DNA from 3 places in the Peribacillus sp. NJ4 genome. Region 1 is predicted to be linked to each of the others. Evidence: riboswitches for the same ligand, from Rfam matches in the RefSeq annotation. Region 1 holds a riboswitch; each other region holds the start of a gene.
What was found. A riboswitch is a leader RNA that binds a small molecule or an ion and turns the genes downstream of it on or off. The one in region 1 is predicted to bind thiamine pyrophosphate.
Positions count from the first base shown of each region.

Region 2: it holds a riboswitch for thiamine pyrophosphate, as region 1 does, so the genes downstream of both, QUF94_RS07760 (ABC transporter substrate-binding protein) here and thiC (phosphomethylpyrimidine synthase ThiC) in region 1, are expected to answer to the same signal.
Region 3: it holds a riboswitch for thiamine pyrophosphate, as region 1 does, so the genes downstream of both, thiT (energy-coupled thiamine transporter ThiT) here and thiC (phosphomethylpyrimidine synthase ThiC) in region 1, are expected to answer to the same signal.

Region 1 is NZ_JAUCFQ010000001.1:4,595,784-4,600,002, forward strand. Features, by position in the region: partial or broken gene QUF94_RS22865 (DUF3231 family protein) at 21-515, shown strand; gene thiC (phosphomethylpyrimidine synthase ThiC) at 813-2,594, opposite strand; TPP riboswitch at 2,728-2,842, opposite strand; gene QUF94_RS22875 (HAD family hydrolase) at 2,953-3,735, opposite strand; gene QUF94_RS22880 (histidine phosphatase family protein) at 3,919-4,219, opposite strand, start outside.
Region 2 is NZ_JAUCFQ010000001.1:1,542,196-1,546,414, forward strand. Features, by position in the region: gene rarD (EamA family transporter RarD) at 1-497, shown strand, start outside; gene QUF94_RS07755 (protein-glutamine gamma-glutamyltransferase) at 589-1,416, opposite strand; TPP riboswitch at 1,736-1,845, shown strand; gene QUF94_RS07760 (ABC transporter substrate-binding protein) at 1,967-2,971, shown strand; gene QUF94_RS07765 (thiamine-binding protein) at 2,983-3,264, shown strand; gene QUF94_RS07770 (ABC transporter permease) at 3,261-4,043, shown strand; gene QUF94_RS07775 (ABC transporter ATP-binding protein) at 4,027-4,219, shown strand, end outside.
Region 3 is NZ_JAUCFQ010000001.1:4,313,146-4,317,364, reverse strand. Features, by position in the region: gene QUF94_RS21500 (histidine kinase N-terminal domain-containing protein) at 1-101, opposite strand, end outside; gene QUF94_RS21495 (cation diffusion facilitator family transporter) at 347-1,231, opposite strand; TPP riboswitch at 1,479-1,581, shown strand; gene thiT (energy-coupled thiamine transporter ThiT) at 1,686-2,264, shown strand; gene QUF94_RS21485 (universal stress protein) at 2,346-2,867, opposite strand; gene QUF94_RS21480 (transglycosylase domain-containing protein) at 3,168-4,219, shown strand, end outside.

The DNA of each region.
Region 1 (4,219 bases):
AGTACAAATATATAATGATTATGGGGATTTTAAGCGGAAATCCAAAAGAAGAGCCTATGCATTATGGTGAGGTATTTGGAACATGGGCATTTCTAACAACAACAAAAGGTTTGATTGCATGTCATCAAACCATGCTTAATCATACTGGTGATAAGGGCATACATAAATTACTTGTAGAAGTGATCAATCAAGGTAAACAGGAAAATGACCAAATTGAATTATTATTAAAAGAAAATAACGTAGGACTGCCTCCATCACCACCTGAAAGGCCTAAAGCTAATTTAGAGGATATTCCGGTGGGGGCACGTCTTCAAGATCCTGAAATCTCCACTTCAGTATCCATTGATATTGGTGTAGGATTAGTTGCTTGCAGCCAGATTATGGGTCAATGCATCCGCGAAGATATTGCGGGAATGTTTGCACAATTCCATACAAAAAAGCGGCATTGAGTGCTGATTTCCTAAGATTAAATAAGGAAAAAGGATGGTTGAATCCCTCCTCCTCTTCAAAAATAAAACAAGTTTGTAAAACATTGATGAAATATCCCCTTAAACATGTTGGCTGAATCTCCAACATGATTAAGGAGTTGATTTCGGTTGAAAGGACGATTAATGAATCACTACCATTGCAGACTTTCGATTAAGTGGCACTTTGTGCATTCTTGACTATAATCATTTTTTACAAATTCATGATTACAATTCTCCCGAAAAATGTTCAGCTCTCTTTTCAGCTGTTCCAATTGAGTTTCCAACTGTTTCATTTCAACTTTTATCTGGGTTACCCGATTCATCGAATTCTCCCTCTCGTCCGAATCATTGATAGATTTTTCCGTCCGTTTTCCTAAATTCATTGGCTTTTTCTTTAAGCCCTTCATCGATTACCGACTCAAAACCCAGACCCTTTTCTTTCGCCAAATCACGGATGTCCTGTGAGATTCTCATACTACAGAATTTAGGTCCGCACATTGAACAGAAATGGGCTGTTTTGGCACCTTCAGCCGGTAGAGTTTCATCGTGATATTCAACCGCCCTTTCAGGGTCGAGAGAAAGATTGAACTGATCTCTCCAACGAAATTCGAATCTAGCCTTAGAAAGGGCATCATCCCGTTTTTGTGCATGCGGATGGCCTTTTGCAAGGTCAGCTGCGTGGGCTGCAATTTTATAGGTAATGACCCCTACTCGAACATCTTCTTTATTCGGAAGTCCCAGATGCTCTTTCGGTGTCACATAACAAAGCATGGCAGTTCCAAACCATCCAATCATGGCAGCACCAATTGCAGAAGTAATATGATCGTATCCAGGTGCTATATCCGTTGTTAATGGTCCCAGGGTATAGAATGGTGCTTCTTGACACACTTCCAGCTGCTTATCCATATTTTCTTTAATCAAATGCATAGGTACGTGACCGGGTCCCTCAACCATGACTTGAACATCGTGCTTCCATGCAATCTTCGTCAGTTCCCCCAATGTTTCCAATTCAGCAAATTGAGCCTCATCGTTTGCATCTGCAATGGATCCAGGACGGAGGCCGTCGCCTAATGAGAAAGAGACATCATATGCCTTCATGATTTCACAAATCTCTTCAAAGTGAGTATAGAGAAAGCTTTCTTGGTGGTGGGCCAAGCACCATTGTGCCATGATGGAGCCCCCTCGGGAAACAATTCCCGTAACTCGCTTTGCTGTTAAAGGGATATATCGCAAAAGCACACCAGCGTGTATGGTAAAGTAATCGACACCTTGCTCGGCCTGCTCGATTAATGTATCCCTAAAAACTTCCCAATTTAAATCTTCCGCGACTCCATTCACTTTTTCCAATGCTTGATATATCGGAACAGTTCCAACTGGCACAGGTGAATTCCTGATAATCCATTCTCGGGTCGTGTGAATATTCTTTCCGGTGGAAAGATCCATTATGTTGTCGGCTCCCCAACGTGTAGCCCAAGTCATTTTTTCCACTTCATCTTCGATCGATGAACTAACAGCTGAATTTCCGATATTCGCATTTATTTTCACATGAAAATTCCGTCCGATGATCATGGGCTCACTTTCAGGATGGTTAATATTTGCCGGAATGATCGCCCGTCCGCTAGCTACCTCTTCTCTTACAAACTCAGGGGCAACATTTTCCCTGATCGAAATGAATTCCATTTCTGGGGTAACGATACCTTTACGGGCATAATGGAGCTGCGTTACGTTTTGCCCTTCCATCGCACGCAATGGTTTTCTTTTCAATCCCGGAAATATTTCGACTTTGGATTGTGAATCCACTTTTCTATACCCATTATCTTCTGGTTTTATTTCACGTCCTTCATACTCTTCAACGTCTTCCCGTTCCAGGACCCAGTTGCGTCTAATCGGGGCAAGACCTTTATGAATATCAATGGGATATTCTGAATCCGTATAGAAACCGCTTGTGTCATAAACTCGTAAAGGCAGATTCTCCTCTTCCCCGAATGCCCCTGTAGTCGGACTTAGCTTAATTTCACGCATAGGTACTTTAATATCAGGTCTAGATCCCTCAACATACACTTTTTTACTCCCAGCAAAACTGGACATAATTGAAACGTTCATGTCATTTACTGAATTACTCATGATTTCATTTCTCCTTTTTAAGTTCATTTAAAAAGGACAAAATCCAATCCATTTCGCACGAAAAAGCCAGGTCTCATATTTAAGACCCGGCTAACGTTAGTATGACTACAGAAATGACCAATTGAAATGGTCATTGTTTAGTAGATTCTAACTTCCCCACGCTGGTATGAACCAGATCAGGTCCTGAGGGTTAAGAAGCTTAAGCGCTTCTCTCTCAGCCCAACTTTTATTGGACACCCCTAGTCTAAATAAATTAATTGATTACAAGGTAACTATATATCACCCTTTTCATTCTGTATATAATTTGAAAGACCTAATATTTTATTCAAACTCTCCAAAATTCGTTACTTGAAGAGTAATTTTACAGGCTCTCAAGGATTGGGAAAAGCTCCTCTAAATGCTTGATTTCATAGGTTGGAAGCACCTCATTCCGTTCCTTATCATGGCGATTTATCCAAACGGACTTTATGCCTACCCGTGACGCTCCAAGGATATCCGTCATTAAATTATCGCCCACCATCAATACTTCATCCTTATCCAGCTCCATGATTTCCAAAGCATGCTCAAAAATGGAGGCATCCGGTTTACCTCTTCCAAACGCACCTGAAATGACGATTTGGTCGAAATAAGGAACTAGTTCAGGCGTAATTTCAAGTTTGGTATTTTGCAGTTCAGGAGACCCGTTCGTAAGCAATAGCAATTTGTACTTCCCTTTTAATTCATCTAACACACGGAATGATTCTTCATAAATAAATGGCTTTTTACGTCTCTCGGCCGGGAAACGTTCTGCCAGTTCAAGCCCAAATTCCGGGTCATCGATCCCTAATGCCTTTAAGCCTCTCGTCCAAGCTTCTTTCCGATAAGCCGGTGCAATCCCGGCCATCTTCCGGAATTCATCATGATCATCCTGAAAATTTCCCCATAGCCCCTCAAATGGGTTGATACCGATCATTTGAGTAAATGCATATGTGTCGTAAGAAGAATAAAGCTCACGCGCTTCCTTCCGCACAGCTTCTTCAAACTCGTCGACATTCAAATCATATTTCTCCTTAGCCACTTCGCATGTAGAAACAAAAGCCTCTTTTACACTTTTCTGATCCCATAGTAATGTATCATCTAAATCAAAAAAAACTGCCTTCACCAAAATGTCCACCCTCTTTCCCTATTATTGAATTCGTAAAAATTACACTATTACAATAATAAACCACAACCAATGGAAAAAGAATAATTATTCGGAAAATCCCTGCATCTTTCTTTAAATCAGCAAAATGTATGATGGACATCAGACTTACCTTTTCTGATGGAAAACCCTATATTTATTCACTTATCATCTTTCGAATACATACAGCTTTCCATTACTTGCAATCTTGAATTTTGGACCGGTGAACCCCCGTCGGATCAACTCTTTCCTCATATATATCATGAGGGCGGCATGACTCACGATCAGAACATCCCTATCCCCCTTTGTAAAGATTTCATCCAATACTTTATTGATCCTTTGTTCAGCGATCTTAATTTCCGCCCTTGTCTGCCTGTTGAACATCGAGCAGCATCGAATCCAGATGGCCCAAAGGATGAACGGCAGCTTCACTTTTCCTTTAAGAGGGGGAGAAGGTATTTCCCGCAGC
Region 2 (4,219 bases), 3.1 Mb from region 1:
TGATCCTTGGCATTCATTTCGGTACGATCCCGTGGGTCTCTCTTGTTTTGGCCATGACCTTTGGATTATATGGTCTGGCAAAAAAAATGATCAAGGCCGAGTCGGCGATCGGGCTGACGCTCGAAACGATGATGGTAACGCCTCTGGCCCTGGGTTACCTGATATACTTGATGAACCAATCAGAAATGCAATTCTTTACAGCGGGAAGCACAAGCTTGCTGTTGGTGGGCGGTGGGATTGTCACGGCCTTGCCACTTTTATATTTTGCAAAAGGGGCGGAGAAGATCCCGTTATCGATGCTGGGAATTTTTCAGTATATCGCTCCGACCTTATCCTTATTGATCGGGGTATTCGTCTATCATGAAAGTTTTACCAAAGCGCATCTTTTAGCGTTTTTATTCATATGGTCAGCCTTGGCGGTTTATACGCTATCCATTACGAAATGGGGTCAGGCAAGTGCCCGAAGGTTTAAAGGCAAAGGGAATATTGGTGCGTGAATAAGAAAAAATGCTTGGGAGATCTCTCCCAAGCATTTTTTTATGCCGGTATATAATAAAACGGTTTTACGGCATAGGGGAAATGCCAGGGTCATGAAAGGTAAATCTTCGGACCTATTTCAGAAACAATACAATTGGAAAGGCTGACAGGACTGTGAACGGGCATTGCACGAGGGTTATTTTCCAGGAATTGGCTATAGAAGGAACTATCCAAGTTAATGATATGCGTTGTCAGGAATGCCGATATGGTGGCGTTCGGCTTTCTATTGCTATTTAATTCATCGATGATTCCCTGTGCAGTGGTAATCCCGATCCCGTGTCCATAAAAGAGGTTGTTCCCTAATAATATGGCATTTTCACCTTGCCATTCAGGAGTTTCCAAGTCGTGATCAGGGTTTTCGAAGTAAACGCAATCCCCTGGTAAATAATCCGTTCCTTGATGAATATCAAGAGCCATATTGCTTGGAGGGCGAAAGTTATATAGAAATACGTTTGAAAAAAGATAGTCAAAATTCCTAGGACCGATTAAATCCAAAATGGCCTTTAAAAAAGTGACGACTATCGCTGTACCGCATTCGAAGGCGTAAAGCCTTCCATTCAAGAAAATGTCCAGGAGTGCGGCATGAGGGGGAATCCCTGGCTGAAGGGTAAATGTGCCATCCTTTGAAACGCGCCAATATTGTTCATTGCTTGCCGATTCATCAAGCGTGGAAAATTCTGGACTGCTTTTATCTAACGAAATGGCGGCCTCGATGACTCGGTGCCTCAGTTGTATATCGAAATTAAGGTATCCGAAGTTCCGGTATTCAAAAACGTTAGAATCTTCCGCCAGCAATTGGAGAATTTCAAGCGATGTATCAGATGCTACACCTGGTTGGATTTGACTGACATCTAACCATTTGTGATTAATCTTTATCATGATCATATCCACCTTTTGTTTATGAAATGAAGGGTTTATAAAACCAGTACACAAAAAAGTCTACAGGTAATGCTCATTATATGAATGCATGCAAAGAAATGACCATTTGGAGCATTTCAGGCATCATGGCAACCGAGAATGATTGGTATGGCAAGAGGGATGATCATTTTGCTTACAATGATTATCATTTTCCAAAAAGATGTTTTGGTGGCTGTGCTAAACATTTAGGAGGAATACCTTTCCAATTAGGGAGAAGGAGCAAATTAGTATTCCCTTTTCTGAATGAATTGATATAATGAGAGAGAAAAGTTCATATGTGCGAGAAATGTAGGGGGGCCAGTAAAGCTGGCTGAGATTGCGTCCTTTAGATGCTGACTCTTTGAACCTGATCTGGATGATGCCAGCGGAGGGAACATATTATTACTGACTTTCTGTTTTGTATGTTAACGTCCGAATTCATCTTCGGGCGTTTTTTGTATTTTTATAGACCCTGGCGCCCCATTATGGTTCCGGCATATGGATCTTATATGATGTGTAGGAGGATAATAACTTGAATAAATTTTTACCACTGTTGACTTCGTTGTACCTTTTGGCTGGATGCGGTGCAGGCGGAACTAATGAAAAAGAAGAAGCATCTAAAAATGAAGGCAATAAAGAATTAAAAAAGGTATCGGTCGTGCTCGATTGGACACCGAATACAAACCATACAGGTTTGTATGTAGCCAAGGAAAAAGGATATTTTAAAGAACAAGGTCTGGATGTGGATATTATCATGCCAGGTGAAGCTGGAGCTGATAAGCTTGTCGCTTCAGGGAAATCCGAATTTGGCGTGGGCTACCAGGAGGGCATTACGCAGGCCCGCGTGCAAGGCGTCCCGATTGTTTCGGTAGCTGCTGTTATCCAGCACAATACATCTGGATTTGCTTCACCTGAGGCAAAAAACATTAAAACACCCAAGGATTTTGAAGGGAAAACATATGGTGGCTGGGGGTCTCCGGTTGAAAAGGCCATCATTGATTCACTCATGAAAGAAGAAAATGCGGATGTAAATAAAGTGGATATAGTGAATACAGGAGACACGGATTTTTTCACTTCGGTTAAAAGGGATATAGATTTTGCCTGGATATATTATGGGTGGACAGGTATTGAGGCTGAGTTGCGAAATGAAAAGCTTAATATGGTTTACTTAACCGAATACTCGGATAAGCTCGATTACTATACACCTGTTTTGACAACGAATGAAAAGATGATAAAAGAGGATCCCGAGACTGTTAAAGCATTCGTTCATGCAGCTTCGAAAGGGTACCAGTTTGCGATAAAGAACCCTGGTGATGCAGCAGACATGCTAATTAAGTCTGCCCCGGATCTTGATGCAAAACTAGTGAAGAAAAGCCAGGAGTGGCTTGCAGCTAAGTATCAGGATGATGCTCCGCGTTGGGGTGAACAAAAGCTTGAAATTTGGAAGAATTACAGTGATTGGATGACGGAAAATAAGCTTCTTGAAGGTGATTTCAATCCTGAAAAAGCATTTACCAATGAATTTTTACCAAAATAGGAGGAAATACAATGGCCAATTCATTAATTAGTATACAAATCATTCCTAAAGGGGATGTCATCCCTTTGGTCGACGAAGCAATCAAGATCATTGATGAATCAGGTGTCAAGTATGAGGTTCACCCGCTTGAAACGACAATGGAGGGTGAGCTTTCCGAACTTTTTGCCGTGATAGAAAAAATGAATGTAAGAATGATTGAATTAGGCTCGCCGAATGTCATATCCCAAGTGAAAATATTATTTCAGCCGAGCGGAATTACGATGGATACGTTAACGGAGAAATATCGGGCATGACCGGAAGGGGAATTTGGAAGAAGGGGGCTCCCTTCTTTCTTTTATTATTGTTGCTGATAATATGGGAGTCAGTGACAGTCTTATTAAAGGTTGAAAAATGGCTGCTTCCCGCTCCGTCGGCCATTTTCATTGAAGGAATTGAGTCGTCCCAGAATCTTTTTGGTCACCTTACATCAACAACTGAGCTTGCGTTATCGGGTTTTTTTATTGGAAGCTGCATTGGATTATTAATCGCGGCAATCCTACATCTGTTTCCAGGCGTGAAGGACGCGGTTTACCCTCTGCTCATACTATCACAAAATATACCTATCATAGTTTTGGCACCGCTTTTAGTAATTTGGTTTGGCTTTGGCATGATGCCTAAGTTAATCGTCATTTCGCTAGTATGTTTTTTTCCGGTTGCGGTTGCTTCATTGGACGGTTTTCGCCAGACACCATACGAACTCAAGCATTATTTCAAGATGATGGGAGCGGGAAAAAACCAGTTATTTTGGAAGCTTGAACTTCCTCACTCGATCCCGTTCATTTTCTCGGGCCTGAAAATTTCGGCCACCTATAGTGTAATGGGTGCGGTTATTTCGGAATGGCTTGGGGCAAAGTCGGGGATTGGTGTTTATATGACGCTCGCTTCCTCTGCGTTCAGGACAGATCGGGTGTTTGTTGCCATTTTCATCATTATGGGAATGAGCTTGCTCTTTTTTGGGATCATCACCTTCCTCGAGAAACACTTAGTTTCATGGAAGATAAAGGAGGGTGCAAAGGATGAAGCTGGAAATTAAAGATGTCTCCTATTCTTTCGATGGTAAACAGAATATTTTAGAGAATATGGATTTCCATGTGGGAGATGGGGAATTTGTCACAATCCTTGGGCCATCCGGCAGTGGTAAAAGTACATTGTTCCACTTGATAGGCGGTATTTTGAAGCCGGATCATGGCAACATTTCGCTGGACGGTA
Region 3 (4,219 bases), 280 kb from region 1:
TATCCGTCCGGTAAATGCAGCAACTCATCTTTCCATTTGGATATGATACTGCTTTTTTGAGAAGATAAAAAGTGAATGGTCATTTCTCGATTAGATACCATTTTGCCCTCCATACTGTAGGAAAATGAATTTACTTTTGACCCAGAAATTAATGTATTAGAAAAAAATTACAAAATATTAAAATAATTACATCTTGCTTTTATGATAACAGATTAGAGTTCTTTTAACATGTGTCAATTGGATAAATATTCGTCAATCAATCGATAAATACCTTTTTTGACACAGTTTTATTACAGTGATTACATGAATTAATAATAAAAAAAGGTATCCGTAAAGTTAATGACGGTTACCTTTTTTTATGAAATGTATATGGTTCGATATGAACGATCACATGCTGGATATTATATTCCTTCAAAAGATTCTCTTCGATTTTAACCGTAATATCGTGACCTTGGATGACGGTCAAAAGAGGGTTAACATGAACAGTAGTTTCGAGCAGGATTTCACTTCCGTGCATACGGGCCTTAATTTCACTCATGTCTTTAACACCTTCTGTCAATATAATGGTTTGTCCGATCTTTTGCAGGAGCTGCTCGTCGAAACCATCGGTTAAAGAGATGGAGGCATCCCGAAAGATATCCCAGGCCGTTTTGCATATGATGATCCCCACGACTGCTGCAGCTATTGCATCAAGCCAAGGGATTCCCATCTTAGTACCGATGATTCCAATGAAAGCACCAACACTGACAAGGGCATCGGAACGATTATCCTGTGCAACGGCGTAGATGGAAGAGCTGTTGATCTTTTTACTTAATGCTAAGTTATAACGGTAGATTCCGTACATGAAGATTGCAGAGAATAGGGCGACATAACCGGTAAGCATATTGGGAACGGTTGTTGAATCTTGCTGGAAGAAGGATTCTATAGCACTGAATACAACCTGCAGGCCTACGGTGATCATGATGAAGGCAGCTACCAACGAGGCTACGGTTTCCGCCCGTAAATGTCCATATGAATGATTATCATCTGGAGGTCTCTTCGAAATTTTCAACCCAATCAATACGGCTATGGAAGCGATGATATCGGTCGTATTATTTAAACCATCTGCCCAAAGTCCTTTAGAATCACCGAAATAACCAAATGACAATTTAAGGGCAGACAAGAAGATGTAAGCGGCGATGCTTATGTAGGCGCCTTTTTCAGCTGAAATCGAATGTTTATCCATGTCCATTCCCTCCCCAATGTAAATTAGGCTTAATAAAGATATCAAAACAAACCTTAGTGAGTCTATAGAAAAATTGTCGTATTTAGCCATCTAACTTGGTTAATTGCAGATGTATTGAAGGTATGTAAAGAAGTTGTTTATAAGAAAGAATATCTCCATAAAATGGGAATAACAAGTTGTTGACATATCCAATTTCTTTAGTTGTCAATTAAAGAAACTAGTAGTATATTCTAACCGAGGATCGAAAAATAAATACTTCCACAAGGGGAGCCAAAAAGGCTGAGAGTGAACGGTTGAGTTCAGACCCTATGAACCTGATAGTTAGCACTAGCGTATGGATGTGGTTTTGGATACAAGCAATACTGGGCATCCATTACCGCCCCGGTGTTGCTTTTTTTGCGCAAAATTGGCAGGGGGAACTCATGGACACTTTTTCATTTTTGGAGAAAGGAGTGGCATGATGAAAAATAAAACGTTATTCATGACAGAGGTCGCCATTTTTGCTTCATTGGCTTTATTACTGGATATGGTCTCTGGATTCATTTTTTCAAGAATCTGGCCTCAAGGGGGTTCGATTTCAATAGCCATGGTACCTATTTTTCTGATGGCATATCGTTGGGGCATAAAAGGTGGGATGTTAGCCGGATTGTTACTTGGACTATTGCAGATTGTAAGTGGTACAGCATGGATCGGAACACCGATTCAAGGCTTCATTGATTATTATCTTGCCTTTATGGTTGTCGGGATATCCGGTGTATTCATGAACAAGTTTGTAAACAGCTATAAAGAGGAAAAGCGTTCCAAAGCGAAATTATACGGGATTGGTGGCATGTTTTTGGGCAGCTTCCTGAGGTTTCTCTGTCATTTCACTTCTGGAATCGTGTTTTTTGGATCTGCAGCGCCAAAAGGACAGCCAGTAGCGGTTTATTCATTCATTTATAATGGGACTTATATGCTGATCAGTTTTATTTTATCGGCCATTGTGGTGATGATGTTATATTCGGCAGCTTCAAATGTATTACTGAAAAAAGCCTATTAACAAGAAAGCCGGATTCTACAAGAATCCGGCTTTTTTTCGGAGAATGACCAAACGATACGTACAGGGCGAACTGGCTCAATCTCATTTTGCAATGAATACCGAACAGGGGGCGTTTTTCGCAATTGAACTACTTGTACTTCCAAGAAAGAATTTTTCCAAACCGCTTTTAGAGCTATTGCCGACGACGATGAGGTCGGCCGCAGTTCTTTCTGCATATTCACATATGCTATCTGGCGCATGTCCTTCCAATATCTCGAATTTCCCCTTTACTTGACATTCACTTAGCAATCTCAACGTATTACTTTCTGCGTTCCGAACACTATTCTCGATGGGGGAAGGGGTGTCAATTACCTTTTGTTCTCGCTGTTCAACTTCAACGACGGGATGTGTCTGGACGGGATCGACATAAAATCCTGCAGCGGGTACGAATCCAGGAGCTGTGACGTTTCCCATGATACTCTGTTCAACCTTATCATTTAGGACATGGACTACGGTCAGTTCAGCTTCAGGAAATGCCTTTTTGATTGTTGCTCCATATTCCACGGCCTGTGTACTCTCTTCATTTCCATCAAAAGCGACGACAATATTTTTTACGTCTTTCATAATATCATCTCTCCCATTTATAAGTCTTTAAGGTGTTATACCCACTTTTAAATGGCTTCACGCCTTTAATTGGTATATAGATCGCCAATTACGGGTAAAGGATAGATACGAGCATTGTTAAAATGGTTGGATGAAATCCTGGTCCTTCAATTAGTTGGCGTGCTTTATTTTTCATTCGGAAGGAATATCATCAGCAAGGAAGCCGGTACGCGAGTATAGTGTTAAAAGAAAAAGCGACTGAGCTGCGGCCTTTTAGTCAATCGACGAGTTTTCTTTAATAAAAAGGGTAAAATATTTTTAATGAAACATGTCGCAGATGGGAAAATGGGGGTACAAATGAGAGGGTTAGTGAAATTAGTTCTAATTATAATATTGGCGATTGTGGTTTTAGGCGCCGGTTCACTCTTGTATTTCAGGCAGGGTGCAGATATAAGCCATCTTGAAAATAATCTTCAGCAACCGACAGGAATCTATGATCTGGATGGGAATCTTGCCAGTACGATCACGGCAAATAAATCCGAAGGTGTTGCGATAGATGAAATACCGGAACATATGAAACAAGCGGTGGTTTCCATTGAGGATCACCGTTTTTATGAACATCACGGTATAGATTATCAAGGGATCTTGCGAGCCTTGGTTAAAAATGCGAAGGCTGGAAGTGTTGTTGAAGGCGGGAGCACGCTCACCCAGCAGCTTGTGAAAATCACGATGCTGGAATCGGATCGAACATTGAAGAGGAAGATAGGAGAGTTTTTTCTAGCCCAGGAAGTTGAAAATCAATATACGAAAGATGAAATTCTGGAAATGTATTTGAATCAAGTTTATTTTGGCCATGGGGCATGGGGAATCAAAAAAGCTGCAAATATTTATTTTTCCAAAGAGGTCTCTGAATTGACCGTTGCCGAGGGAGCCTTGCTGGCGGGTGTCATTAATCTACCATCCAAACTTGATCCATATAAGAATTTGGACGGAGCAGTGAAACGGCGTGATTTGGTTCTTTCCAGAATGGCGGAACATGGTTATTTGACGAAAGATGAAGAAGCAGCCGCAAAAAAAGATTCGGTGACACTTCTTATGGGGGAGAAGGAAACCGATCCATTAAGAGGTAAGTATCCATATTATGTTGATCATGTTTTATCGGAAGCATCGAGTAAATATGGAATTAAGCTTGAGGAACTGCTTTCAAAGGGCTATAAAATTTACACTACACTGGATCAATCCATGCAGCAGGCTACAGAATCCGTGTATGCGAATGAAGCCAATTTTCCAGTTGGAACGAGTACAGAGCAAATGGTTCAAAGCGGGTCAGTCCTCCTTGATCCTGAAACGGGCGGGATAAAGGCACTAGTCGG